DNA from 2 places in the Qipengyuania sp. NPDC077563 genome. Region 1 is predicted to be linked to the other one. Evidence: predicted binding sites of a transcription regulator. Region 1 holds the regulator's gene; the other holds the start of a gene.
The links. The regulator LexA, encoded in region 1, represses DNA repair genes until DNA is damaged. The targets are predictions, from matches to a motif close to GTTCCNCNCTTGTTCT.
Positions count from the first base shown of each region.

Region 2: a site for LexA is predicted at 6,521-6,536, ahead of ACI2I1_RS00990 (putative DNA modification/repair radical SAM protein). Genes of this name have one in related genera too.

Region 1 is NZ_JBJDPC010000002.1:876,428-891,039, reverse strand. It holds gene pip (prolyl aminopeptidase) at 1-455, shown strand, start outside; gene ACI2I1_RS10315 (anthranilate synthase component II) at 516-1,130, shown strand; gene trpD (anthranilate phosphoribosyltransferase) at 1,127-2,122, shown strand; gene trpC (indole-3-glycerol phosphate synthase TrpC) at 2,119-2,907, shown strand; gene moaC (cyclic pyranopterin monophosphate synthase MoaC) at 3,041-3,514, shown strand; gene lexA (transcriptional repressor LexA) at 3,640-4,347, shown strand; gene ACI2I1_RS10290 (ComEC/Rec2 family competence protein) at 4,377-6,563, opposite strand; gene gltX (glutamate--tRNA ligase) at 6,592-8,031, shown strand; gene ACI2I1_RS10280 (citrate synthase) at 8,042-9,328, shown strand; gene ACI2I1_RS10275 (sensor histidine kinase) at 9,543-10,901, opposite strand; gene ACI2I1_RS10270 (hypothetical protein) at 11,046-11,978, opposite strand; gene ACI2I1_RS10265 (ATPase) at 12,428-14,612, shown strand, end outside.
Region 2 is NZ_JBJDPC010000001.1:190,851-205,462, reverse strand. It holds gene ACI2I1_RS01025 (sodium-dependent transporter) at 1-180, shown strand, start outside; gene ACI2I1_RS01020 (amino acid permease) at 285-1,859, shown strand; gene ACI2I1_RS01015 (pyridoxamine 5'-phosphate oxidase family protein) at 1,907-2,392, opposite strand; gene ACI2I1_RS01010 (ImuA family protein) at 2,531-3,427, shown strand; gene ACI2I1_RS01005 (Y-family DNA polymerase) at 3,484-4,992, shown strand; gene ACI2I1_RS01000 (PilZ domain-containing protein) at 5,011-5,409, opposite strand; gene ACI2I1_RS00995 (alpha/beta fold hydrolase) at 5,549-6,367, opposite strand; gene ACI2I1_RS00990 (putative DNA modification/repair radical SAM protein) at 6,539-7,783, shown strand; gene ACI2I1_RS00985 (UdgX family uracil-DNA binding protein) at 7,780-9,231, shown strand; gene ACI2I1_RS00980 (error-prone DNA polymerase) at 9,250-12,783, shown strand; gene ACI2I1_RS00975 (LysE family translocator) at 12,807-13,445, shown strand; gene ACI2I1_RS00970 (extensin family protein) at 13,442-14,167, shown strand; gene phoB (phosphate regulon transcriptional regulator PhoB) at 14,168-14,612, opposite strand, start outside.

The DNA of each region.
Region 1 (14,612 bases):
TCCCGGAAGAAGAGCGCGGCGATCTGGTCAAGGCCTATTACGACCGGCTGACCAGCGACAACGAACAGATCCGCCTCGCCGCAGCGCGCGAATGGTCGCTGTGGGAAGGCAATGTCGCCACACTGCTCCCCGACGAGGACCTGCTCGACACCTTCGCCGATCCGTCGAAGGCAGTGCCCTTCGCCCGCATCTGCGCCAAGTTCTTCCTGCAGGATTTCTTCCTCGAGGAAGCGCAGCTGCTCAAGAATGCGGATCGCATCAAGCATATCCCCGGCATCATCGTGCAGGGCCGCCACGACATCTGCACCCCGCCCACCTCGGCATGGGCGCTGAAGAAGGTCTGGCCCGAAGCGGAACTGTGGATCGTCCAGGATGCGGGCCATGCCGCCAGCGAACCGGGCATCATCGACGGCCTCGTCCGCGCGACCGACAAGCTCGCTGGCAAGGAGGGGTGATGATCGCGGCAGCTTTCCTTGCTTGAAAGCTGCGCCGCTCACGCCCAATCACCGCAGGACATGACCGCCAACAGATCGATCCTCGTCGTCGACAATTACGACAGCTTCACCTTCAACCTGGTCCATTATCTTATGGAACTGGGGGCCGAGGTCGATGTCGTGCGCAACGATGCCATCACTGCTGAAGAGGCCATCGCGAAGGATGCGGCGGGCTATCTCATCTCGCCCGGCCCCTGCACGCCGAATGAAGCCGGGGTCAGCCTCGATCTGGTCGCCGCGTGTGCCAAGGCGGAAAAGCCCCTGCTCGGGGTGTGCCTCGGCCATCAGTCGATCGGGCAGCATTTCGGCGGCAAGGTGGTGCGCGGCGGACTGATGCACGGCAAGACCAGCGATCTGACGCATGACGGCAGCGGCGTTTTCGCAAAGCTGCCCTCGCCCTACACCGCCACCCGCTATCACTCGCTGGTGGTGGAGGATATTCCTGACTGCCTGATCGTCAACGCCACCAGCGAGACGCCCGGTCTCGACGGGTCGAGCGTGATGGGCTTCCGGCATGAAAGCCTGCCCATCCACGGCGTCCAGTTCCATCCCGAAAGTATCGCCACCGAACATGGCCACGCCCTGCTGGCCAACTTCCTTGCGATCTGCGGCGTGGATGCCAAGGTGCCGGCATGAGCAGACAGCTTCCCTCGGCGGACACGCACCTCACCGAAGACAATGCGCATGAGATCTTCGGCTGGATCCTCGACGGCGAAGTAGGCGACGAGGAAATCGGCCGCTTTCTGGTCGATATGTCGGCCCGCAGCGAGACCTCGGAAGAGATTGCCGGGGCTGCGCGCGCCCTGCGCGACCGGTTGATACCGGTGCCCGCGCCTGACGGCACGATCGATTGCTGCGGCACCGGCGGTGACGGTCACCACACACTCAACGTCTCGACGGCAGTCAGCCTGGTGGTGGCGGCGTGCGGCGTGCCTGTTGCGAAGCATGGCAACCGGGCCGCCAGTTCCAAATCGGGCGCTGCCGATACGCTGGAGGCGCTAGGTCTCGATATGGAAGCGGCGGGAAGAACCGCCGAGAAGACACTGAACAACCTGGGAATTTGCTTCCTTTTCGCCAAGAACCACCATCCGGCGATGGGCCGTATCCAGCCCATCCGGCAGAAACTGGGCGTGCGCACCATCTTCAACCTGATGGGGCCGCTCTCCAATCCCGCGGGCGTGACCCGACAGCTGATCGGCATCGCACGCCCGGCCTATGTGCCGATCTATGCCCGGGCCAAGGCGCGGCTGGGTACGGAGCGAACCTTTATCGCCTCGGGCGACGAGGGGCTCGACGAACTCAGCCTCGCGGGCGGCAACGAACTGGCCGACGTTACCGGCCATGATTTCGAAATGCGGCGCGTCGTCGCGGTCCAGGCCAATCTGCCTCATTCCCCGGTAGAGGCGATCCGTGGCGGCGATCCGGCCTATAACGCCAAGGCGCTCGAAGCGCTGCTGATGGGCGCGCCCGGGCCCTATCGCGATGCGGTGCTCTTCAATGCTGCCGCCACGCTGATCGTTGCCGGCAAGACCGAAGACTGGGCGGAGGGTGCGCAGATGGCGGCCGAAGCTCTCGACAGCGGGCGGGCAAGACAATTGCTGATCGACTGGATCGCACTGGCCAAATGAACAAGCTTGAACAGATCTGCGCGACCAAGCGCGAAGAAGTCGCCGCGCGCAGGGCGCAGCGCAGCCTCTCTGTCCTCGACGGGATTGCCCGCGAACAGGGCGCGCCGCGCGGTTTTCATCGCGCGCTGGAAGACGCGCAGCAGACCGGCTTCGGCCTGATCGCGGAGATCAAGAAAGCCTCGCCGTCCAAGGGCCTCATCCGCCCCGACTTCCAGCCCGCCGACCATGCGCAGGCCTATGCTGCAGGCGGTGCCGCCTGCCTCTCCGTGTTGACCGATGCGCCCTATTTCCAGGGCCATGAGGACTATCTCGTCGCCGCCCGTGCAGCCTGCGCGCTTCCCGTGCTGCGCAAGGATTTCATGGTCGATCCCTGGCAAGTCGCCGAAGCGCGGGCGCTGGGCGCGGATGCCATTCTCATCATCGTCGCCGCGCTGGAAGACACGCAGATGGCCGAGATCGAGGCCGCGGCTTTCGAGCGGGGTATGGACGTCCTCGTCGAAGTGCACGATGCCGCCGAGATGGAGCGGGCAGCCGGATTGAAGTCACGTCTTCTGGGTGTAAACAACCGCAATCTCAAGACCTTCGAAACCAATCTTGCCACGACGGAAGAACTCGCCGCATTGGCGCCTGCGGACGCCATGCTGGTCGGGGAAAGCGGCATTTTCACGCATGAGGATTGCCAGCGTCTGGCCGATGCCGGTGTGCGCAGCTTCCTCGTCGGCGAAAGTCTCATGCGGCAGGACGATGTCGAGGCGGCCACCCGCCGGCTCCTGACCGGCAATTAACACTGTCCTACACGGTCTGGCCGCGTCATAGGTCGGGCATGCACATGTCCGGCAATCCCTTCCCGCAATCCGGGGTTTTTAGCTCCAGGACTGTGCTCCAGGCGCTCCATCCTTCAGCTTGCAGGTTCGCTACATGAACAAACTCACCCATCTCGACGATAAGGGCGCGGCGCATATGGTCGATGTCGGCGGCAAGCGCGAAACCGCGCGGCTGGCGGTGGCCGAAGGGCGTATCCGCATGAATGCCGAAGCGCTCGACGCGATCATGGCCGGGGCCACGGCGAAGGGCGATGCCCTCGCCACCGCGCGGATCGCCGGGATCATGGCTGCCAAGAAAACGGGCGATCTGATTCCGCTGTGCCATCCGCTCGGGCTGGAAAGCGTGACCGTGGAGTTCGAGCGGGAAGACGATGCGATCCGCGTGGTGGCGAGCGCCTCGCTCACCGGCAAGACGGGGGTGGAAATGGAAGCGATGACCGCTGCCGGGATCGCCCTCCTCACGCTCTACGACATGGGCAAGGCGATCGACCGGGCAATGGTGATCGGCGGCGTGCGCCTGCTGTCCAAGACCGGCGGCAAGTCGGGCGAATGGAACGCGGAGGACTGAAAGGGGAACAGCTGTTCTCCCCAACTGTCTCGAAAATGGCCGTATTGCTTGACTTGTGAAAATCGGTTGCCTAATTGTTCCACATTCGTTCACAGGGTTGTGAACAGGAACATGGGAGTTTTCCGATGCTGACTGCCAAGCAGCACGAGCTGATCCGCTTCATTCAGGAAAAGCTGGAAGAGACCGGCATTTCGCCCTCTTTCGAAGAGATGAAGGAAGCGCTCGATCTCAAGAGCAAGTCCGGCGTGCATCGCCTGATTTCCGCGCTTGAAGAACGCGGTTTCATCCGCCGCCTGCCCAACCGGGCCCGCGCGCTGGAAATCATCAAGCTGCCAGAAAACTCGGTGACCGGCACGGTGCGGGCTCCCGCATCGCCTGCCCAGCCTGCTGCAAATGATTCCGTCGTTGCCGCGCACGCCGCCAAGCCGGTCGCGCCCGAACCGGCCAACGACATCATCGAGGTTCCGCTTCACGGACGCATCGCGGCCGGCGCCCCGATCGAAGCGATCGAAGGCCAGTCCTCCATGCCGGTCCCGGCCGCCCTGCTCGGCCCCGGCGATCACTACGCCCTCGAAGTCAGCGGCGATTCCATGATCGAAGCGGGCATTTTCGATGGCGATTTCGCCCTCGTGAAGCGGACCGAAACCGCGCGTGACGGTGAAATCGTGGTCGCTCTGGTCGATAATGAGGAAGCGACGCTCAAATACCTGCGCAAGGAAGGCACCATGGTGCGCCTCGATCCTGCAAACGGCAGCTATGAACCGCAGGTCTACGAGGCTGGCCGGGTCCAGGTTCAGGGCAAGCTTGCGGGCCTTTTGCGCCGCTATCACTGATCCTGCCGGGAATGGGGCGGCGGGCGGGCCTAACCGCCACTCGCCCCTTTCCACCATCCATGGCTGCCCTGTCCCTGCGCGACCGTCTCGATTTCGCCCTTGTCGAGATAGATGGCCAGCCCCCCGCTACGCTCGAGAAAGCGGCGGTCTGATTTCAGCCATTTGGGCCTGCAACTTCTCGGCAGCCACCGTTCCGAAATGACAATATCCGCCCTCTCGCAAGCCGCGGCGAGTGCACGCTCATCGATCAGTTCGCGGCTGCGGGAGATCAGGACGAACCAGCTCCTTTCGCCCTTTTGCACGGGGAGACTGCAGAAATCCGGGCTGCAACGCGCTCCCGGCCACCGCTCCAGATCGATCGGCGCGGCCTCCGTACCGGCAAGCTCGACCAGATTGTCCTGGGCATAGGATCCGGGCTTGTCCCGCAGTACGAACAGCCGTCCGTTTTCGCCCACCAGACCGACATCGCCGCCATCACGCGCCACGAGTATGTCGGGCGCAGCTGTCGTCACCAGTAGAAAGGACCCGACCAGGACCGGACCAAATCCTGCAAGCCGCGCCCTTCCCCGCCACAGCGCCAGCCACAAACCTCCGGCCACAAAGAAGATCACCGCCGGAAGGCCGATATGAGGCACCAGCTTTACTGCTCCCGGCTGCGATGCAGTCAGATGCGCTATGGAGAGAAGGAGATCGAGTGACTGGCCGGCGAGCCACCAGGCAGGAGCGCCTGCACCGAGCAGGTCGAGGAGCAAGGCCACCGCAATCAGCGGCATCGACACGAAGGTCACAAGCGGAATGGCGATGACATTGGCAAACGCACCGTAAAGTCCGGCGCGGTGGAAGTGGAAGAGGACTATCGGCGTAAGCGCGATCTCGATCACCAGACCGGTAACGAAAAGCATCACCATCCGCCTGCCCAGTCGCCTTATCCAACTCTCCTCCCGCGAAGCCAGGAAATCGCGCACCGGACCAGCATTGTGGAGCGCCACGATCGCGATAACCGCTGCAAAACTCATCTGGAAGCTCGGGCCCACCAATGATTCCGGCCACAAAAGCAGCACGATCGCCGCAGCTATGGCGACCATGCGCATGGACAGCGGCTCGCGTCCGAGAGCTAAGGCGCCGAGCACAAGCAGCGCCCCGATGCAGCTGCGAACAGTCGGCACTTCGGCCCCGGTCAACAGAGTGTATCCTATTCCCGCGCCGGCCGCCACGGCGGCAGAGAGCAAGGGCAGGCGAACTCTGAGGGTTAGCCAAGGGAAAAGAGCGAGGGATTTCATGACGAGAAAATAGGCCGCCGCGATAACAGCACTCACATGAAGACCACTGATCGACAGCAGATGGGTCAGACCCGCATCGCGCATCGCTGCGTCATCCTGCGTTGCAATGGCGCCGCGATCCCCACTTGCAAATGCGGCCGCGATCGTTCCGGCAGAACCATCCAACCGTGCCCGGACATGCCTGGAAAGGGCCTCTTGCATCCTCGCGATGCGTCCCGAAGAGGATGTAGCCCGCTCCACCAACTCGATCTCGCCAGCGAGAGAGCCCGTCGCCGCAAGTCCTTCAAACCACGCCCGCCGTGCAAAATCATACGCACCGGGAAGCAGGGGCGGTGCCGGCGGCATCAAACGCGCTTTGAACCGGATACGAGCGCCTGTGCTATATTCGGGAGAGTAGCGATCAAGAGGAACGTTGACCCGCACCTTGATAGGTCTTCCGGTCTCACCATCACGCGCCGCGACGATAAGCCTCACCCGCCCCTCTGCGGGCTGTTCTTCGCGTTCGAGAATGCGCGCATCAAGTGTCATCATCGCGGGGTGATCGATGGGTTCGGCGCCGACTATAGCCGACCGCGCCCAGATCACCATCAGCCCCAGTGTGATAGCTATCGCGACGGCTGCGACCGCAAGCCGGAGATTAGGGAGGCTGCCTTGCTCTCTTCTGAAAACAGATGCGACCGTCGTAACAATCACCAAGGCTAACGCTATAGCGCCCCATTGCCAGAGATCATGAAGCGCGAACCATATCCCAATTCCGCATGCGAAACAGACTGTTAGCCATGGGCCCCTGTCGAAACCAGAACGATCTAGAAATGCTTCGGTTTGCCCGGCCGTTCTGGACATTGCAGCACGCATACGCCAAGGGCGCTGCATTGCAGCATCGGCGGGCAGCCCCCCATCGCCGAATGGCACCATCGGCGTCCGCTGTGTCGCCATGCAAGGACTTGAAAGGAAAGACGAAGCAATGGCAAGCGAAACCAGCAAACAGGTCGTCACCAGGTTTGCGCCATCGCCTACCGGCTTCCTCCATATCGGTGGAGCTCGAACCGCGCTCTTCAACTGGCTATATGCTCGTCACCACGGCGGAAAAGCCCTGCTGCGTATCGAAGATACCGACCGCAAGCGCAGCACGCAGGAAGCCATCGACAAGATTATCGAAGGGCTCGACTGGCTTGGTCTCGAATTCGACGAACCGCCGGTCTTTCAATCCGATCGGGCCGAACGGCACGCAGAGGTTGCAAAGCAGCTGCTGGAAGCGGGACATGCGTATAAATGCTTCGCCACTCCGGAAGAACTCGAAGCCATGCGAGCGGAGCAGAGAGCCAACAAGCTGCCGATGCGGTATGATCGCCGTTGGCGTGACCGGGACGAAAGCGAGGCGCCTGAAGGGGCGCCCTATGTCATACGCCTCAAAGTTCCGACTGAGGGTGAGACCATCATTGATGACGAAGTCCAAGGAAAGGTGACGGTCAAAAACGCAGAGATCGACGATTATGTCCTCCTGCGGGCTGATGGCACGCCGACCTATATGTTAGCTGTCGTCGTCGATGACCATGACATGGGCGTCTCCCACATCATCCGCGGTGACGACCATCTCAACAATGCATTTCGGCAGCTGCCTATTGTTCGCGCTATGAACGAGATCGAAGGCGGGTGGCCCGATCCGGTTTACGCGCATGTTCCGCTCATCCATGGCAGCGATGGTGCGAAGCTGTCCAAGCGGCACGGTGCTGTAGGCGTCGAAGCTTACCGCTACGAAGAGGGTGTCCTTCCGGAGGCATTGTTCAACTATCTGTTGCGCCTCGGCTGGGGACACGGTGACCGCGAGGAAATAACCCGCGAAGAAGCAGTCGAACTGTTCGATCTGGATGGCGTCGGCAAAAGCGCGTCCCGTTTCGACATCAAAAAGCTCCAGAACTTGAACGGACATTATATTCGTGAAGCCGATGATGCGCGCCTTGCAACTCTGGTCGCTTCCAAGCTCGGTCAAGAAGAGAACCAACAATTGCTTGAAGACGCCATGCCGGTGTTGAAACCTCGCGCCAAGAGCGTGAACGAACTGGTTGAAGGCGCGGCATTTCTTTTCATGCAGCGCCCACTTGAGATGACCGACAAAGCTGCAGCCTTGCTTGATGGCGAAGCCCGCCAGCGACTGGGCGGCCTCTCGGCCCGGCTTGCCAAGGAAAATCACTGGACAATCGAGGCTCTCGAAGCCACTACGAAGGCGTATGCCGAAGAGCTGGAACTGGGTCTCGGCAAGCTGGCGCAGCCCATGAGGGCAGCGTTAACGGGCACCACCACATCGCCCGGAATTTTCGATGTACTGGTCCTGCTGGGCAAGGAAGAGTCGCTCGCGCGTATCGACGCGCAGGCTGCGCCCTCAGGATCGAATGAATTGAACTGAGGAGACAAGCGTGGCCGACAAGCAGGCAACTCTCAATCTAGGCGACCAAACCCAGGACTTCCCCGTCCTCGAGGGAAGCGTGGGTCCGGACGTCATCGATATCCGTAAGCTATACGGCTCGACCGGAAAATTCACCTACGATCCGGGCTATAAATCGACGGCGAGCTGTGAAAGCGCGCTGACCTATATCGATGGCGAAGAGGGCGTGCTGCTCCACCGCGGCTATCCGATCGGTCAGCTCGCCGAAAATTCGAGCTTCATGGAAGTCGCCTATCTCCTGCTCAACGGCGAATTGCCCAACAAGGACGAACTGGACGACTTCGATTACACGATCACGCGCCACACCATGGTGCACGATCAGTTGCGGCAGTTCTATCAGGGCTTCCGTCGCGATGCCCATCCTATGGCAATCATGTGCGGGGTGGTCGGCGCGCTTTCGGCTTTCTACCATGACAGCACGGACATCTCGGATCCCGAACACCGGACGATCAGCAGCCATCGCTTGATTGCCAAGATGCCGACGATCGCTGCGATGGCGTATAAGTATTCGATCGGCCAGCCCTTCATGCAGCCGAAGAACGATCTCAGCTACACTGGCAATTTCCTCCGCATGACGTTCGGCGTCCCGGCTGAAGAATATGAAATTCATCCGGCGATCGAAAAAGCGATGGACCGGATCTTCATCCTCCATGCGGATCACGAGCAGAACGCGTCGACCTCGACCGTGCGCCTTGCTGGTTCTTCCGGCGCCAACCCGTTCGCCTGCATCGCAGCCGGTATTGCCTGCCTTTGGGGCCCTGCGCATGGCGGTGCCAACGAAGCAGCGCTCAATATGCTGCAGGAAATCGGCTCTCCTGACCGTATTCCGCATTACATCGAGCGAGCCAAGGATAAGAACGACCCGTTCCGCCTGATGGGCTTTGGTCACCGGGTCTACAAGAATTACGATCCTCGTGCGACCGTCATGCAGCAGACACTGCGTGAAGTGTTCGATGCTCTGAATGTCAACGACCCGGTCTTCGAAACCGCATTGAAGCTCGAAGAGCTTGCCTTGAATGATGATTACTTCAAGGAAAAGAAGCTCTTTCCCAATGTCGACTTCTATTCAGGCATTATCCTGAATGCGATTGGCTTCCCGACCACCATGTTCACTGCGCTCTTTGCGCTTGCCCGTACGGTCGGTTGGGTGGCCCAGTGGAACGAGATGATTTCCGACCCCGGTCAGGTCATTGGCCGTCCGCGCCAGCTCTACACGGGCCCAACCCAGCGCGATTACGTTCCTATCGGCCAACGCTGATATGCATCTGATCCTCAAGGTCTCCGGAATAGCGCTCATGCTTTCCGGAGGCCTTTGGGCTTTTCAGGGCCTCGGCTTGGTCACGTGGCCCGCCGACAGCTTCATGCTTAGCGAAGGCCGGTGGGTGGCGATTGGCTCAGCCACACTCCTTCTCGGCATTTCGCTGTTCATCATGGGTCGTCGAAAAGCCTGAACTTGTGCCGCGCCCTGGGCCTTAATTCGCAATCGGGACAGCGAGACAGAAACGCGCTCCCTGGCCCGGCGCGCTTTCTACCGTCAGATCGCCACCCATAGCCCTTGCGATGCGCCGGGAGATATAAAGGCCGAGGCCTGTTCCGCCATCTTCCCCCTCACCGAGCCTTTCGTATTTCTCAAAGATCCGGACTTGCTCTTCAGCGGTAAGACCCAAACCTTGGTCCGCGACAGTCACCATCGCCATTCCGCCCGACGCATCCAGTCGCACCCAGATGCGGCTTTCTTCGGGCGCGTAGCGAATCGCATTGCCGATCAAATTGAGAAGCACCTGAAGCACTCTGCGAAATTCCGCTATGGCTGGCTGGCTCTCTCCTGCAGGAGGCGGGTCGAGTTCGATATTTCGTTCACGCGCCCGGACCCGCAAAATGCCGCAAGCTCGTCGAGCGACATCGCCTAGATCAATCCGATCGGGTGCAGTTGAAAAATTGTCCGCCTCCACGATGGCAAGATCGGACAGGTCATCCATAAGAGCGAGAAGATGCTGTCCCGCAGTCGCGATGTCGGCAGCGTAATCGCTGTATTGAGCACCTATGGGCCCTGCCAATTGAGTACGTATTGTTTCGGCATTCGCGATGATGCGATTGATTGGCTGGCGAAATACGGAGGCAAGGTCCCCGCCTATTGAAGGTGTTCCGGTAGGAGTCTGCGACTGGGAAAGCGGTGCTCGCTTTGCGAAGAAATGGATTGCCGAAAGTGCTCCGTCGCCCTCTCGTCTTTCAAAATTCTCCACGAACGCCGTCAATTCCTGGCCTGTGGGTGAAAAGCTGCAGATCAAGGGCTTGGGCGTTTCGCCACTACCGGTCTGGCCAGCGGCGCGATCCGGAAATCTGAAAATTCGGGTCCATTTCTGGCCGACATTTGCGCCAACAGCCTCTTCCAACTCCTCCAATTCGCTACTTGCCCTGACGAGGGAAAGAATGCGGTCAGACTGATCAATTCGAAGGCTCAGATCGGAAAGCAGGCGCAGTATTTCCCCCCTACGCCTTTGCTTGTCCCGCCCTGCGCTTTCCAAGCCAGTTTCTGAATGCCACGCGAGCACCCTAATCGAGCAGCCAGTTTCCCGGCCGCCTTTTGGTTCGACCTCGACCCAGGCAGAAACGCGCTCCCCGCCTTCAATCGCAGTGAATTGGCGGGAGAGGCATTGCTCGTATTCTCTAGCCTTGACCACGATGTCGAGAAGTTCGGGGATCGCCAGGGTCGAGCCGACCCCTCCTCCGCAGTCTTCGTTCAAACGCTCGAGACGCCCATCGGCTATCAGCAGACGGTCGGCGTAATCCGTCGTTGCACAGCCAAGCTCCTGCATTTGACGGCTTCCCATTATCTTCGCTTTCTCTATTGATCGGCCGAAATTGGCGTTCAACGAACTGCGCATCCTCAATTTAGTACGACGAGAGACGGCTTCGCAACTTGACTTGCCTTTAGCCGGCTGCTGCTCCTCTATGCGTTCGCGGTTAATTCGAAATTAGCTTGCACGAGCGCCGTTGAAAAAGCGTGAGGCCAGAACGATGAGGGCGAGAACAGCGGCCACTTCTGCAGCAAGATGAAAAAATGCTGTTACGCTCAGCAAAACGCCGAGCCCCACTCGATCAGTATATGTTCGACGCCACCTTTCGTTCGCATAGCGTTCCCCCAACCGTAGCAAGCCGAAGAGAACGAGGGGAATGAAGAAACTCATCCAGCCCAATGCTCCGTATGCTGAAAGACCGAGTAGGATGATGAAGAGTGGATCAAGGCCGTAGTCGAGGATGGCCTGGAGATGGGTCGAATGATCTTTGCCTGTCCCGGCGGCTGATATCCGTTGGACGACGACTGCAAGGTGCCTAAAAAGCGCGACTGCAGTTGTCAGGACCAGTCCGTATCCGGGAAGCTCGAACCAGGCAGCGAACATTGCTGCGATCGCGCATGCGACTGCGAGCAGCGTTGGCGCGATCTCTGTTTTCCGACCGACGATGTCTCGGGCAAGCCTCGCTCCAGCGCGTTCCGCGACCGCCATGCCTGGAGCACGAAACGATATCCGTTCTCGCTGCGCGTCTATCCAGCGCTTCTCTCTCACCGCCAGCGCATCGGCATCCGGGGCAAGCTGCCAGTCACCTTTTGCGAGCAGTTTTCTATCCAGTAAGACTGGCGGAACTCCGTGTTGCAGAGCTATCCGAAGCAAGGACGACACGGCATCGACATCACCCGGCAAGTGTTGAAGATCGCTTGTCAGTTTGCCCGGAGCAAGAAGAATGCCGCTCCATGCGAGACCGAGATCGATCCTCTCAAATCCGAGAGGAACAGCAAGGTCCGCCGGAAATGCGAGGACGGAGGGCTCTTCGAGAGCGGCAACGGCAGCATCATCGTCTACCAATAATCCGTTCGAAATAAGCAGCATTTCGTCGTCAGGGCCAATCATTCCCGGCAGGCGACTGCTGGATTTGACAGCCCTGAATTTTGCGCCGGCCGTTTCCGCTCGGGATTGAAGACCCACGATCTCAGGACCGATGGAATCGGCCAAACAGACAATGCGTTCACATCCAAGCCGCAAAGCGAGATCAAGTTGCCGGTCCGCAATCGTTGCGCCAGCGAGCGTACGAAACGCTGCCCGTGCTTCGCCTCCTGAGCTATCTGTATCCGTAGTAGACAGCACTGCGATCCGCACGGTTTCTCCTTTTAACAAAATTTGTTCGAAAGCGTTTCGTCCCGCTACCGTGCAAAATGCGGCGGCGCAAATGGGTGCTTGTCGGGCCGTTCCTTACGATAACGTGCCCGGTTTGGCCTCGAAACGCTTACAAGCTTCATATTTAGCGGGTTCCAATGGTTAACAAGGGTTTATGATAGCGGGACATGTGGTAGGACAGAGCGATGAAAAAACGCTCGCATATTTCGGTGGTCGAAGGATCGGATGCCATTGAAGGCAATCCAACAGAAACGGTCGCGGGAGAGATACGCGATACCAGTTTCGAAGAAGATCAATTTGCGGAAACCGAGTGGTTAGAAGAGGAGCCCGCCGAGCGATCGAGCGCCTGGATGGGAAAGGTCCTCATAGCGATCGCCATCATCGGCTGGACCGGCTTTTTCATCTGGGCCAACCTTTCGGCAATCACAGTCTCGCCAGCACCACGACAAGTCGCTGCACTCGTGGCAGATTGGTCTGTCCCAGTGATGGTGATCTTGGTGGGCTGGGTACTTGCGTCGCGTACTGCCACGCGCGAAGCTTCCCGGTATGGCAATGTCGCAGCCGCGTTATCAAAAGAGACTGCCCTGCTCGAACAGCGTCTTGTAACGGTAAATCGTGAACTCAGCCTCGCGAGGGAATTTCTCGGCAATCAATCGCGCGATCTGGAATATCTTGGGCGTAGCGCTTCGGAACGCATCTCCGGTCATGCTGAAAGCCTGCAAAGCCTGATAGCCGAAAATGGCGATCATCTGAATTCCATCGCGGCCACTAGCGAAACCGCTCTGGAGAATATGCGCAGGCTGCGCAGTGATCTTCCTGTTGTCGCCAATTCAGCCAAGGATGTTTCCAACCAGATCGTCGGTGCGGGCCGGACGGCGAAGGACCAACTAGGTGCGCTCGTCGCGGCGTTCGAGAGACTGAACGAGTTCGGCGAAGCGAGCGAGCGCCAGATAGATGCTCTTTTACAGAGAGTGGATGAAGCCCTCTCCGCGTTTTCTTCCCAAGCAGACCAGTTGGAGGCAATCGCGAACGAGCGTTTTGCGACGCTGGCCGAAGGAAGCGACGCCATTCGAAGCGATCTGCAGGCTCAGGAGGTCGAGGCTCTCTCGGCCTTGCGGGCGAGAAGCCTCGCTTTGCGAAGCGAACTCGGAGAGGCCCATGCAGAAGCGACCACGCAGGAAGAAGCTTCTATTTCGGCGATCAGGGATCGAATGGAAACCTTGCGCAGGGAGGCGGTGGAAGTTGCGTCCGCTGTTCGAGAAGGAGAAGATCTCGCCATCGGGGCATGGACGCGTCAGATCGACCAGATGAAGCAACGCCTTGTAAGGGCAGTTGCCGAAATCAAGGCTATCGACGATGCGGCTCTGGATTCTGCCAACACCAAGCTGCGCGACCTGTTTGAACAGGCTGAAACTGTGGATGCCCGCATTGCCGAGCGCAACCGCCAGTTCGAAGATGATACTGCAGCCCGTACCCAAGCCCTTGCCGACGCGTACGATGCCATCGCTCGCCAGATGAACGAGCAGATGGCGCTATTGGATGAAGCGATCGGCACTCGGCGCGATGCACAACGCGAACAGCTTGCCGCTCTTGCTGCCGAGGGCGATGAACTCGCCGAACGGATCAATTCCCTCGGTTTGACCTTTAGCAAGGTTGCTGCCCACGGTCATGAAGCGCGCGAAGCGCTTGGAGGCGGTATCGATGCGTTGGGCAATCAGCTGCGCAGCAGCCGTGAAGCGCTCGAGGGCACGGATGAACATATCGCGCGGCTGACCGACGCCAGTGTTCGCTTGCTGGAACTCATCCAGGCAACTGCCAAGAAGACTGGCGAAGAACTCCCCAAGGCGATGGCGATTTCCGAGGCGAGCCTTGAAGAGCTCGAAGTCCGTGCGGATAAGGTGCATGTTCTCTTGCAAGACGCAAGATCGTCGGGCGAAACTCTCGAAGGCAAAATGGAGCTCATAGCTGGCCGCATACAGCATACGATTGAAGAGATCGGTTCTTTCCAAACCGACTTTGACGGTTCGGCGGCAAGACAAGTAGAGGAAGTCGAGCGACTTCGAGCCTCTCTCGCATCTCTGGCATCCGACAGCGATACATTCGCAAAGCAGGTGCAGGGCGAACTACATGATGCGCTCACGGCACTGGAGGGGAAGGCCCGCAACGCGCTCGCTTCTATCGAGACCGATCAGGCAGAGCGAATTTCACGTTTGGCCGAAGAAATCGGATCGCGCAGTGCCGACGCCATCGATCAGGCACTGTCCGAAAAAACCGAGAACGCGCTTGAGGAACTCAATGCGGCGCGCGACAGGTCGAACGTTGCTACTCGAGAAATGGCTCAGAACCTGCGTGATCAACTCGCCAGGCTTA
Region 2 (14,612 bases), on a different contig from region 1:
GGAGCGCTGCTTACGTCACTCTTCATCGGGTGGAAAGCAGACGGCAATCTGCTTCGCACGACCACGGGCCTTTCGCCGATTGCCTTTGGAGTGTGGCGGTTTCTGATCGCTTGGCTGTGTCCGCTTGCAGTGACGATCATTCTCGTGACGGGCCTTTTTCCGAGCATCTTGGGAGGCTGAGCAAAATCCTCTTTTCCGTCCGGAAGTTCGCGCGTAAATGATGAGCTTCCGGTTGGCGGAGCGGGGTTGTCTCGCGGCGGGCCGGTGGAGGCCTCTGGCCGTATATGATCTTCGACAGGGTGAAGCCGCTCGATGCCATTCTGGCTGCGGCGCAAAGGAAGTCGTTGCACCGTTCATTGGGCGCGCTGCAATTAATGCTGTTTGGCATCGGTTGTATCATCGGTACCGGAATTTTCGTTTTGACGGCTGCGGGCGCTCAAAAGGCAGGTCCGGGCCTAATGCTGGCATTTGTCATCGCGGGGGCCGTCTGCGTGGTAGCGGCGCTCTGTTACGCCGAGATCGCTTCAATGATCCCGGTAGCCGGTTCGGCTTACACTTATAGTTATGCCACCGTCGGGGAATTGGTCGCTTGGACCGTAGGCTGGGCGCTTATCCTCGAATACGCAATTGCCGCGTCGGCAGTTTCGGTGGGATGGTCCGGCTATTTCAGCGGCACCATTCTGAATGAATTTCTCGGCATTGAATTGCCGCGCTGGTTATCTGCAGGCCCACTCGTTTTGGGTGGCGAGGCAGGCGGATTGATCAATCTACCTGCTATGGTCATCGCCTTGCTGATCACATGGTTGTTGATGATTGGCACGAGCGAGAGCGCCAAGGTCAATGCCTTCCTCGTCGCTATCAAAGTGACAGCGCTGACGGCATTTATCGGACTTACTCTGACCAGTGCCTATTTCGATCCGGACAAATTCAATCCGTTTCTTCCGGCCGGTCTGTTCGGCGGGTTCGGCTCTGGGGTAGGTGCTGTAGGTGCTGCCGCGACTATCTTCTTCGCCTATGTGGGGTTCGATGCCGTATCTACAGCTGCTGAAGAAACCAAGAACCCGCAGCGCAATGTTCCAATAGGTCTGGTCGGCTCTCTCATATTCTGCACTGTATTTTATATACTCGTGGCGGCGGGAGCGATCGGGACTATCGGTGGGCAGCCTATCATGGGGCCCGGCAATATTCCCTTTCCTGCAGGTTCCGAGGAGTTAGCCCGGCAATGCGCTCTTCCGGAGCACGTCGAGGCGTTGGTCTGCTCCAATGAAGCCTTGGCGCATGTGCTGCGTCAGATCGGATTTTCAGGGATTGGGAATGTTCTTGGCGTGGCTGCTTTTCTCGCCTTGCCATCGGTCATTCTTGTCCTGCTTTTTGCTCAGACCAGAATATTTTTCGTGATGAGCCGCGATGGCTTGCTGCCGGATGGTCTTTCGAAAGTGCATCCTCGGTGGAAGACGCCCTATGTCGTAACTGCCATTACCGGGGTGATCGTCGCCATCGGGGCCGCATTCTTTCCTGTTGGACAATTGGCCGACATTGCCAATGCGGGAACGCTCTATGCGTTCTTGATGGTGGCAGTGGCGGTCATGGTGCTGCGGCGGACTGCGCCAGAACGGAAGCGAGATTTCCGAACGCCTATTTTGTGGGTGGTAGGCCCGGCAACTATTTTCGGTTGTGCTTTTTTGTTTCTCAATCTGCCAAGTGCGGCAATGCTGGTATTGCCTGTCTGGAGTTTGATCGGTCTGCTGGTTTATTTCGGCTATAGTAGAAGCCATAGCCGCTTGGGACAGGGCATCGTTGAAGTAGTCGATGATGTGCTTGGGGAAGAAACCGCTGTTCCGATCCATTCGGATCGGTAAGAATCGAAAAGGGCCGCCCTATCGAGGCGGCCCTTTCTTTGATCTTGTCAAAGGTCAGCTGATTTGACGTGCTTTTCTTCAGCCTCTTCGTGGACACTCATCCCCAAGGCCATCTTTGCCGTGTTGAGGAGTCCCAGATCGCCGCTCCAGATTTCGGCATCGCCTAGATCCATGCGCATGAAGAAAATGTCAGGGTCGTTCTTGCCACCGTCGTACCAGGCTTCAACGAAATTGTTCCAGAATTGATCGAAGCGCTCCTGACTGGTTTCTTTTATCAGGTTTCCGTTGAAGCGGGCGAACATCTCGTGGCCCTTGCCGGCGAATGTCGCAGTCACAGGGCCGAGTTTGCAAAAGTCGCTTTTTGTGTGCGTGAAAAACCAGATCGAGCTGTTGGCATCCTTGTCGAGTTGCGGGCTCATCGGGACTGCGCTGGAGCTGTCGTTGTCTAGCTGCAGGAAAAGGAACGGGCTGTCGGCCAGCGCCTTCCAGAATTTGGTCTTCAGTTCGTCGGGATTGCCTTCGGCGTGTTTCATTGTGGTCTCCGAGATTGGTTCATCTGGTCAATGAGCGAACGGCAGGTTTGGTCCCGAGACAGATGAGGGAAAAGATGGAGCAGGAATTGCTAATGGATGGCTTTTGGAACATAATAGGAACACAGAGTCGATTCCCTGATGACCCAAACAGCCATTTCACCTTTACCTGCGACGGTTTCAGATGATGTCGCCACACTGCCTGTCTGGCATAGTGAGCGCTGGCGCCCTGGATTGGCTGCTGTGCAAGGCAAGGCGTTGCACAGCGAAGTTTTCACTTCTTCGAGAGAGGCAACCGGCATCGGGGCCGCATTGGCGCTGGCGCTAGATGACTGGCGTAGCGCCTTATGCAATGATGACAAAGCGGTGCAAGATCAGCGAAATGTATTGTGGGTTCAAACCCGTGAGGCGGCGCGACTGGGTGGTAAGCCGTACCGGCCAGGATTGCCGCCAGATTTGCAGTCGCGTGTAGTTCACGTTCTCACCGACAGACCTGAAGATGCGCTTTTCGCACTGGAGGAAGGGCTGCGCTGTCGCGAACTGTGCTTCGTTATAGGAGAAATTGCAGGCAATCCGAAGGGGCTGGACTTCACTGCTTCACGACGTTTGACGCTGACTGCGCAAAAATACGAAGTGCCTCTATTCCTGCTGAGGATAGATGCGGAGCGTGAACTGTCCTCGGCTCGAATGCGATGGGAAGTGACTGCTGCTCCGTCCGCTGAGCCCAGATGGAACGCGCAGGCCCCTGGCGATCCGTCGTGGCGCGGGGAACTGTTTCGCGCTCGTGCGCATCCGCCCGGTGAATGGATTTTCGAAGAGATCGGAACGCTACTGGAGGCTCGTCGCGACCTACCGAATGATTCTTCGCGGCAGAGTGACAAGACATTTTCAGTCGCTCGGCATATGCAGCCATATTCAGCGCATACCAATGTTGTCGAAAGGCTGTCTTTTAGGCCGAAAGAGACTGCAGTTGAGAGTGCGAACACTGCGCTTTCGGAGCAGCTTCACTTTCGACAGGTCCAAGGCAATCGGCGCTAGTTTGGTGATTTGCCGTGAATGGGCCACGCCGCATCCTCTCTATCTGGCTACCTGCCATGGCCATGGATCGTTGGCGGCTGGGCGCGGTCGAGAGGCGGAAATTCGAAGAAAAGCCCTTTGTTCTGACCGCTGATACAGCGCACGGTCCACGGATCGCTGCCACCAACCGCCCAGGCGCTGCTGCGGGGGCAAGGCCGGGCATGATGCTTGCCGATGCGCGTACGCTTTGTCCTGAAATCATAACGGCAGTTGCCGACCCGGCGGGCGATCTTGTTTTCCTGGAAAAGCTAGCCGTCTGGGCGCGGCGTTGGGGGCCGTGGTCGGCAATAGATGGAACCGATGGCCTGCTGGTCGATGTTACTGCAGTGGCGCATCTTTTCGGAGGCGAAGACAAATTACTTGTCGATGTGGCCGCCGCCTTCACACAGCGCGAGGTTGATATGCGCTGCGCCATAGCTCCGACTGCCGGCGCAGCCTGGGCGCTGGCTCACCACGCTGCATCTGCCACGATCTTGCAACAACATGAGGATATGAAAGCAAGGCTGGGCGAACTTCCTGTAGAAGCGCTAAGGTTGGATCAGGATATCGTTACCGTTCTTCGCCGGCTTGGGCTCAAGAAATTGGGCGAACTTTCCAGGATTGACAGCGATGCGATCAATCGACGGTTTCGCAACCGCAAATCTCCCTCAGCCAATCCGCTCACCCGGCTTGACCAGTTGCTTGGCCGGATACCGGAGCCTTTATTGCCGGTCATTCCCCAAAAAGTACCCATGGTGCAGCGCCGCCTGCTTGAGCCTATCCGTCACCGTCAGCTGCTTGATCAGGTGGTCAGGGATTTGGCTGGTGACATGGCACGCGAACTGGAGGGCAGAGGGGAGGGCGCCCGGGGACTTGAACTCGGCTTATGGCGCGTTGACGGAGAGGTGGTGACGCGCCACATCGAGCTTGCTGCAGCCACACGGGAGGCGGCCCATATTGTGCGCCTTTTTGCCAGAAAGCTTGACGATGTGGATGCCGGATTCGGAATCGAAATGTTGCGACTGCGAGCCATTTGGACCGAAAAGCTGGCGTTGGATCAAAGCGATATCGAGACGGCTTCGCAAAATCACGGCATTGCGCTGTCCACCTTGGTCGATCGGCTTGCGGTACGTCTTGGCCCGGGTGCCATCACGCGGCTCGTGCCCTTTCCCAGCCATATTCCCGAACGTGCGCAGCGCGGCCAATCGCCACTAGAACCGGAACCTACTAGTCAGGGGCAGCTAGCTTTCCATAAACGTCCTTTGAAACTGCTCGACAAAGCCGAGCGTATTGCCGTGCTCTATGCGACCCCCGACGGCTATCCGAAGCGATTTCGCTGGCGCGGCGAGGTGCATGATATCAAACGTGTTGAGGGTCCGGAGCGTATTGCTCCCGAATGGTGGCGCGAGCGGGGCAGCACACGGTTACGCGATTATTACCAGATCGAGGACCAGCGGGGAAGGCGCTACTGGATCTATCGCCTCGGCATTATAGGAGATGGGCGCGGCGATATGCCGGACTGGTACCTGCAGGGCTTATTCGCCTGAGCATCGCCTTTCGCAAGCTCAGCTGTCACGCGAAACTAGCGAAGCCCGGCGTCCTCGTTTGGCTACGGGAATATTATCGAATTTCGCTACCGGACCGGATTCCACTTCAACCACATCACAGGTTTCCTCGACAACCGCTGGAGGTATGGGGCGCTCGAAAAGAAATCCGCAACTGCTGTCACGAGTCCATACGATCTTACCGAAGAACTCGTGCTCTCCCCATGTCAGCAAGCCTGAAACATCTTTTTGCGGCGGATTGGGTGTCTCGAAGCGAGCTCCGGACTGTGAAAGATCTGACAAGCGTCCATCCCGATTACCGCCAGGCATCTTCAACCTTGCACTACAATCTACGGAATAGCGCTGTACCGTTCTGCGCTCGTCGGTCTTCTCACCGGATTTTTTCTGGAAAAGTGCCACTCGGCGAGCCTCTCTTATTCATCTCTTCTTACAAGGTAATGGTTAATTTCGAGTTATCACGAGCCTCAAGTTGCCGTGACAAATGATTGGAAAAGGGGCGCGTAATAGCGCCCCTTATTTGGTATGGTGAGATCCAGGTTCAGTGCTTAGCTTGACCGAGAAACTGGAGGATGTCGTCACTCAGTCGCTCAGTTTGTGTGGCGAAGACGGCATGTGGCTCACCTTCATACTCAATTAGCGATGCGCTTTTGACTTGGTCGGCTACGGCACGGCCAGTGGCGTCAATCGGTACGGTCACATCCTTGGTGCCATGTATGACCAGCGTTGGAACGCGAAAGCTAGCAAGCTCTTCCCGAAAATCGGTCGTTGCGAAAGCATTGGCCGACTGAAGCGTAGCATATTGGCTTGCATGCATGGTCGTTTGCCAAGCCCAGTGGCGTTCTTCGTCGCTTACATCGTTGCCGTAAAAATCTTTGAAGAAACCGGTAAAAAAGGCTCGAAAATCTTTCTTCATGCCCTCTGTCATTTCATCAAAAGTGCTTTGAGGAACGCCGTTGGGATTGTCTTCGGTTTTCAACATGTAGGGCACGACAGAGCTCACAAGCACTGTCTGCGTTACGCCTCGGCCTTCATGGCGCGACATGTAACGAGCGATCTCTCCTCCACCCATCGAAAAGCCGACTAGAGCAACGTTATCGGTCGCTCCGATTTCTTTCATCACATCAGCCAGATCGTCGGCAAAGGTATCATAATCATAGCCTGACTTAGCGTGGTCCGAATGGCCAAAACCGCGACGATCATATGCGATCGCGCGATAGCCGTTTTCTGCCAGTTTCATCATGATCGGATCCCAGCTGTCCGCAGAAAGCGGCCAACCATGAATGAGGATCACAGGCCGTCCTTCGCCCAATTCCTTGTAACGCAGATGCGTGCCATCTCGGGTAGTAATATTTGCCATCAGCACATCCCTTCCGTTCGTTTGCTTTTCAAACAAATCGGGATGGCTGTGAGTTCCGTATGCGCTGCGGAGTCGGCGAAATGAGAAGGGGCACGTCACGAATTTGCGGTATGAAGCACAAGTCTATCATTTGTTCTTGGTAAATTCTAATTTAGAACATATAGAGAACGAATGGCTGTGCAAACCGTCCTTCAGAAGCTCGAGATTCTCGCCGATGCCGCCAAGTACGATGCATCCTGCGCATCCTCCGGCACGGCGAACAAGAACAGTCTCGGAGGCAAGGGCATCGGATCGACGGAAGGCATGGGCATTTGTCACGCATATGCCCCCGATGGACGCTGCATCTCGCTGCTCAAGATATTGCTGACCAATCACTGCGTGTTTGACTGCCATTACTGCGTCAATCGGAAGAGTTCGAACGTGATAAGGGCGCGCTTCACACCGCAAGAAGTGGTCGATCTCACTCTCGCTTTTTACCGGCGCAATTATATCGAAGGTTTGTTTCTCTCCTCCGGCATCGTGAAGAACTCCAACCATACGATGGAGCAGATCGTCGAAGTTGCCCGTATCCTACGCGAAGAGCATGATTTTCGCGGCTATATTCATCTTAAGACCATTCCCGAGGCGGATCCGGAGATCGTCCATCAGGCCGGGCTTTATGCTGATCGCGTCTCAATCAATGTCGAATTGCCGACTGACAGCGGGCTGACCCGCCTCGCTCCCGATAAGGATGCGCGGCAGATTGAAGGTGCAATGGGCAAGGTGAAGGCCGATTTAGTCGAGGCGAAAGATGCAAAGAAGCGGTTTCGCCACGCACCGCGTTTCGCCCCTGCCGGCCAGTCCACGCAGATGATCGTCGGCGCCGATGCCGCGACCGATGCCGATATTGTGGGCAAGGCGAGCCGGCTCTACGATAATTTTCGCCTGCGCCGTGTTTATTACAGTGCCTTTTCGCCGATACCAGATGCCAGCGCTGTGCTGCCGCTCAAGCGCCCTCCCTTGATCCGCGAGCATAGGCTCTATCAATCCGACTGGTTGATGCGCTTCTATGGCTACAAGCCGAGCGACGTAATGCAGGCGACAGAGGCAGACGGGAATCTGCCGCTCGATATTGATCCCAAACTCGCTTGGGCATTGAAGTTTCGCGAAGCTTTTCCGGTGGATGTAAACAGGGCGAGCAAAGAGCAGTTGCTGCGCGTGCCGGGGCTAGGGGTGAAGGCGGTGCACAAAATCCTTGTTAGCCGCCGTCATCGTACACTGCGGCTCGACGACGTAGCACTGCTTACGCAGTCGATCGCCAAGGTGCGGCCTTTTATCTGCACCGTGGACTGGCGGCCAATCACACTGACCGATCGTGCCGACCTGCGCAGTTTGCTCGCACCAAAAACTGAACAGCTTGAACTGTTTGCCGCATGACCGCGCTCCAGCATGTCAAGCTCGGCATCTATTATGTGGTGCACTTGCCCGAGCCGGATGATTTCGATTTCTGGCGTGAACGGGCGCGGGCACTGGTACAATGCGATGTTCCGCCCGATCGCGTCGCCTGGGTCGAACCTGGCGGAAGCGGCGACCTGTTCGCGCATGGTGAATGCCGTGCGCCTGTGCCTCCGGTCGATACCAGTCCCGTACGCGCCAACCGGCGTTTTGTAAGCTTGGCGAAGAATGCGATCCTTCATTCCGATGCAGAACGCTTTGCGCTGCTCTACCGCTTGCTGTGGCGGCTGCAGAACAATCCACGGATCATGGAAGACAAGGCCGATCCCGACGTGCGCCGGATCGAGGAACTGGACAAGAATGTCCGGCGCGACAGCCACAAGATGCATGCCTTCGTGCGCTTCCGGCTCGTAGAGAGTCCAAGTGTTTCAGAGGGGCCGGAATTGGGCGAGCATTACGTCGCCTGGTTCGAGCCCGAGCATCACATCTTGCGCGCGAATGCTGGCTTTTTCATGCGGCGCTTTTCCAACATGCGCTGGTCGATCCTGACCCCGCAGGGCAGCCTGCATTGGGACACTGAGACCATGTCCGAAGGTCCCCCTGCCCAGCGCAGCGATGCGCCCGGCGGGGATCCAATGGAGGATTTGTGGCGCAGCTATTATGCGTCGATCTTCAACCCCGCGCGTCTCAAAGTCGGCGCCATGTTGAAGGAAATGCCCAAGAAATACTGGAAGAATATGCCGGAAGCCGCGCTTATACCCGAGTTGGTGGCGGGAGCGCAGAAACGGGAGAGCACCATGGTCGAGAAAGGTACGCTCGAATTCGAGGAGCGGCCCGAGACGCTGGAAGCGATCGATAAAGCCATCCATGCCTGCCGCAAATGTCCGATTGGTCTGCTCGACAGCCATGCTGTCATGGGGGAAGGGCCGCAAGATGCTGCATTCATGATCGTTGGCGAGCAGCCAGGCGATCAGGAAGATCAGCAGGGCCGTCCGTTCGTCGGTCCGGCAGGCCAGCTGCTTGACGTGCATCTGGAAAAGGTCGGGATTGATCGGCGCGTGGCTTATGTCACCAATACGGTCAAGCATTTCAAATATGTGCAGCGCGGCAAGCGGCGGCTGCACCAGAATCCGGGGGCAAAAGAGATCGATACCTGCCGTTGGTGGATCGAGAGTGAGCGCGCAATTGTGCAGCCCAAGCTGGTTTTGGCCATGGGCGCCAGTGCGGCGCGTGGCATACTGGGAAAAACGGTAAGTATCTCCAAGGTCCGCAGTACCCCGATTCCGCTGGAAGACGGCAGTGAGTTATGGGTCACCGCACATCCTTCCTATCTGCTGCGTCTCGATGGCCGCGCACGCGAGGAGCAAGAGCGATTATTTGATGCCGATCTCGCCGCCGTGAAGGTGAGGCTCGAGGAGCTGACACAATGATTTTCCGGGATCGGTGCGATGCCCGAGAATGACCAGCAGATACCAAAGCGAACCATTGATCTTGATCCCGAGGACGTAAATGCACCAGCGCGCGCACCATTCGTAGAACTGGGTCTTGTTTCCTGTTTCAGTTTCCTGCGTGGAGCCAGCGATGCAGTCGACCTCGCGCTGCAGGCGCAAAAGCTGGGATATGATGCTATCGGGATAGCCGATGCCAATAGCATGGCAGGCGTGGTGCGCATGCATACCGAGGCAAAGAAGCTCAAGCTCAAGCCGTGCATCGGCTGTAGAATAGAGACTGCCGAAGGTTTGGCCTTTCTTGCGTATCCACGAGATCGCCAAGCCTATGGTCGCTTGTGCAGCCTGATTTCTGCAGGTCGGATGAGGACATTCGATGGCCGATGGCAGGAGAAGGGCGCCTGCGACATCTCGCTAGATATGCTTGCTGAGCACAGTGAAGGCGTGCAGTTGATTCTCATCCCGCCGTCGGATCTGGCAAGCGAGTTTACCATTCCCGGCGGTGCTGCTGATGACCATGCCTCGGATGGTGAGAAGGGAAGGGCGCTATACACGGCGAAGTTTCAAGAAATCGTTCCGCTCCTTGCCGCCCGGTTTCCAACGCTGTGTCATATGGCAGCCAGTTTCCTTTATACTGGCGATGATCTTGCCCGGATTGCGCGGATCGACGCGCTTGCAAAGGCTAACGGTCTTTCGATCCTGGCCTCCAATGACGTTCATTATCACACACCCGAACGTCGTCCGCTGCAGGACGTGATGACTGCAATTCGCCACAAGACCACTGTGGCGCGTGCCGCATACTTGCTCCACGGCAATGCCGAGCGATATCTGAAGCCGCCCGAGACGATGTGCCGTTTGTTCGAACCATGGCCGCATGCAATCGAGGCGGCGCGCGCAGTTGCTGACGCCTGCGATTTCAGCCTTGATCAGTTGCGATATGAATACCCCGAGGAATTCTATCCCGAGGGGACCCATCCACAGGCTTATCTTGAAACTGAGACTTGGAAGGGGGCCGACTGGCGCTATCCCGAAGGTGTCCCCAAAAGCGTGGCAGCGACGCTAAGCAAGGAATTGGCGCTGATTGGGAAGATGGATCTTGCCCGCTATTTCCTGACAATCAAGGACATCGTCGACTTCGCTCGAAAGGAGGTTGATCCACCTATTTTGTGCCAAGGGCGCGGCAGTGCGGCCAATTCGGCTGTTTGCTACTGTCTTGGTATCACCAATGTCGACCCGTCGAAACACCAGCTCCTGTTCGATCGCTTCATCTCCGAAGATCGGCGAGAGCCACCTGATATCGACGTGGATTTCGAGCATGAGCGGCGCGAGGAAGTCATCCAGTACCTCTACCGCAAATACGGCCGCAGGCGAGCTGGGTTATGCGCCACGGTGATCCACTATCGTCCGCGAATGGCGATCCGCGAAGTAGGTAAGGCGATGGGTCTGAGCGAGGATGTCACTGCGGCGCTCGCAAAAACCGTATGGGGTGGATGGGGCCGTGAAATCAGTGATAAGCACGCCGCAGAAACCGGCATGGATGTAACCGATCCGCATTTAAAACGCGTTCTCAAATTGACCGAACAGATGATTGGTATGCCACGCCATTTGTCCCAACATGTCGGCGGTTTCATCCTCACCGACGGCGCGCTTACGGAAACGGTTCCGGTTGGTAACGGGGCTATGCCCGATCGCAGCTTTATCGAGTGGGATAAGGACGATATCGATGCGCTCGGTATTCTAAAGGTCGACGTCCTGGCCCTGGGAATGCTTACTTGCATCAGGAAATGCCTCGACCTTCTGGACGATCATCACGGACAACAGCTAAGCCTTGCCACGGTCCCGGGCGAGGATCCGGAAACATATGCCATGCTGCGCAAGGGCGACTCGCTGGGCGTGTTTCAGGTGGAAAGTCGCGCACAGATGAACATGCTGCCTCGTCTGCGGCCGCGCGAGTTTTACGATCTCGTTATTCAGGTTGCGATCGTCCGCCCTGGGCCGATCCAGGGCGACATGGTGCATCCGTACCTCAAGCGTCGCCGCGGAGCAGAGGAGGTGGTTATCCCCGCGCCATCGCCTCAGTGCGGCCCTTCAGACGAGCTATCGAGCATTCTTGAGCGCACGCTTGGCGTACCAATCTTTCAGGAACAGGCGATGAAGATCGCGCTAGATGCGGCCAAGTTTTCGTCCGAGGAAGCGAACCGGTTACGCAAGGCCATGGCGACTTTCCGCAGCCGCGGCATGGTGGACGAATTGCAGGACCTGATGGTCGAACGCATGGTCGATCGTGGCTACGAACGAGATTTCGCCCAGCGCTGCTTCAACCAGATACGCGGTTTCGGCGAATACGGTTTCCCCGAAAGCCATGCGGCGAGCTTCGCCCATCTGGTCTATGTGTCCAGCTGGCTCAAGTGCCACTTTCCAGCGGCGTTCGCCTGCGCGCTGCTCAATTCGCAGCCGATGGGATTTTATGCCCCGGCGCAGATCGTGCGCGACGCGGCGGAACATGGGGTGCAAGTCCTGCCTGCCGATGTGAACCACTCTCACTGGGACTGCACGCTGGAAAAGCTGCAGCCGCCGGATGCTCCCACAGATGGTCGCGTCGGCAATTGCGTGGCGCTGCGGCTGGGCTTGAGGCAGGTCGATGGCCTGTCGGAAGCTGTCGCTGCGCAATTGGTAGCGGAACGAGAAGAAAGGGGCATCTATGCGGATGTGCAAGCCTTGCGCGATCGAGCGCGGATCGGTCCTGCCCATGTCGAACGGCTGGCCAGTGCAGATGCCTTCGGCTCGATGAACCTATCTCGCAGACAGGCACTATGGGATGCGAGGAGCCTAATCGCGGGACCTGACTTGCCGCTGTTCATGGCCGCTGCTGCCCGTGACGAAGGTGCGGAAAAGCAAGTTACGCGGCTGCCGCAAATGCCGCTGTCCGAGGAAGTCGTCGCGGATTACCAGACTACTCGCCTCAGCCTCAAGGCGCATCCCATGACTTTCCTGCGGGCAAGCTTGAACGATCGCGGGTTCGTGCGTGCCTGCGATCTTCGAGAGAAGAAATTTCGCAGCATGGTCCATGTCGCCGGCGTGGTGCTGATCCGCCAGCGACCTGGCAGTGCCAAAGGTGTGTGCTTCATCACTTTGGAAGACGAAACCGGCGTCATCAATCTCGTGATCTGGCCGGATCTGAAGGAGAAGCAGCGGCGGGTGGTGATGGGCGCGCGATTGATGGAAGTACGCGGACGTGTCGAATATGACGACGAAGTGATCCATGTGATCGCACAACACATGACCGATGCGACGGCGGATCTCCACAAGCTCTCCGACGACATGCTCAACGCCCCGCTTGCGCGCGCCGATCATGTCTCCTCACCTTTACCCGACAAGTTCAACCCACGTGACAATCTGCGTGAGGGTCAGAATGATCCTTACCGGCCAGTCGAACCATGGCAGGAGCCACAGCCCGGCAATCGCGAGTGCGGATGGCACCAAGGGCATCCGCGAAATGTTCGCATTATTCCGAAATCGCGCGACTTCCATTGAACCTCGCGTTAGGCGCCGATCGCATGTTTGACGCCGAGCGATTACTGGCTTTTGCTCTTGTCACCGCTGCGACAAGTATCGTGCCCGGACCGTCAATGATGTTTGTCATGGGGCAGGCAATCTGGCGCGGTCCGCGGTCTGGCTGGACAGCGCTGGTGGGTATGCAGATCGGCTACATTATCTGGTGGATCGCTGCGGCATTCGGACTTGGTACGCTGGCTAAGGCCTACCCCCTGGCCTTTCGTCTTCTGGCGCTCTTCGGAATAGCCTATCTCGCGTGGCTAGGGGTAAAAGCCATCTGGCATTCCTTTCATGCCGACGACGCAGATAATGCCGAGCCTTCCCGCAAACCATCGTCCCATGCATTTCGTGATGGAATTGCAGTGGCCATCGGCAACCCCAAGTCACTGGTCTACATGGTGGCGGTCATTCCCCCGTTCGTTGATCCGGAACTGCCGGTGGGATGGCAGATCGTTACGCTCGCGCTGATCGCGCTTGTACTCGATATGATCGTTGGCTCGCTGTATATCTTTGCCGGAAAGCGTTTGGCTGGCGCTATGGAAAAGACCGCAACGCGACGCTGGATCGATCGAGCGATTGGCTGCGTGTTCATTTTGATAGCCTTGGCTGTTGCAGTCGATCTCTATGGAACTGAGCTGTGAAATTCACCTTGTCACGCCATATCGGTAAGTTTGTATTGGACCGACGAGTTCTCGCCCTGCTCGTGCTGGCAAGTCTGCTCATCGCGGCCCGCGCGTGGTTGGCTGCACATCCCGAACACAATCCATGGGCGCCGCTCTCGCTCGACGACCCGCAAGGCTGGGCGACCCAGCAGAAACTTCTCGCCTTACGGGATGACGTGCCCGCCTGCCGCGCAGTGTTGGAGCGCAGCGGTGTGGCATTCAATGTGCTGGATCCGGCGGGAGAGGGAGAGTGCCGCCGAACGGACCGTACTCAATTATCAACCTTTCCGCTAAGTCCCGGCGTGCCCGCAACGACTTGCCCGGTCGCCATCGCTATGGAGCTATGGAAAAAGGATACACTCGAACCCAAGGCTGAAGAAATTTTCGGCAGTAGCATCACGCGAATCGAGCACTTGGGTGCATATTCTTGCCGGCGGATTTATGGCCGCGATGAAGGCGCGTGGAGCGAGCATGCGACTGCAAATGCGCTTGATATTGCAGGTTTCGTGCTCGAAGACGGCAGACGGATTAGCGTGCTTGGCGATTGGGACGGCGAGGCCGATAAGGCGCTATTTCTACGCGAGGTACGTGACGGGGCGTGCACTGCATTCTCGACAGTGCTGTCACCGGATTACAACGCCGCCCACGCCGATCACTTTCATCTGGACATGGATAGCCGCTGGACCAGCGTCTGCCGCTGATCAGGCCGCTTCCAGCGAATATCCCGCGCTACGGACGGTGCGGACCGGATCCTTTGCCCCGTCGATCTCCAATGCTTTGCGGAGCCTACGGATATGCACATCTACGGTCCGCAGTTCGATATCGCTTTCGGTACCCCACACACCATCTAACAATTGGTTGCGGCTGAACACCCGCCCAGGGCTTTCCATGAAGAATTTTAGCAATCGGTATTCGGTCGGGCCCAACTTCAGGGGAGTACCGCGCCGCAAAACTTTATGGGCGACCGGATCCAGCGTCAAATCGCCTACTTCAATGGACTCCCCTGCCAAAACGGGGCGGATCCGGCGCATGACTGCTGCAACCCGGGCCAAGAGTTCGCGCGGGGAAAACGGCTTGGTCAGATAATCGTCTGCGCCCGTCTCAAGGCCGCGGATACGGTCGTCCTCTGCCTCTCGCGCGGTCAGC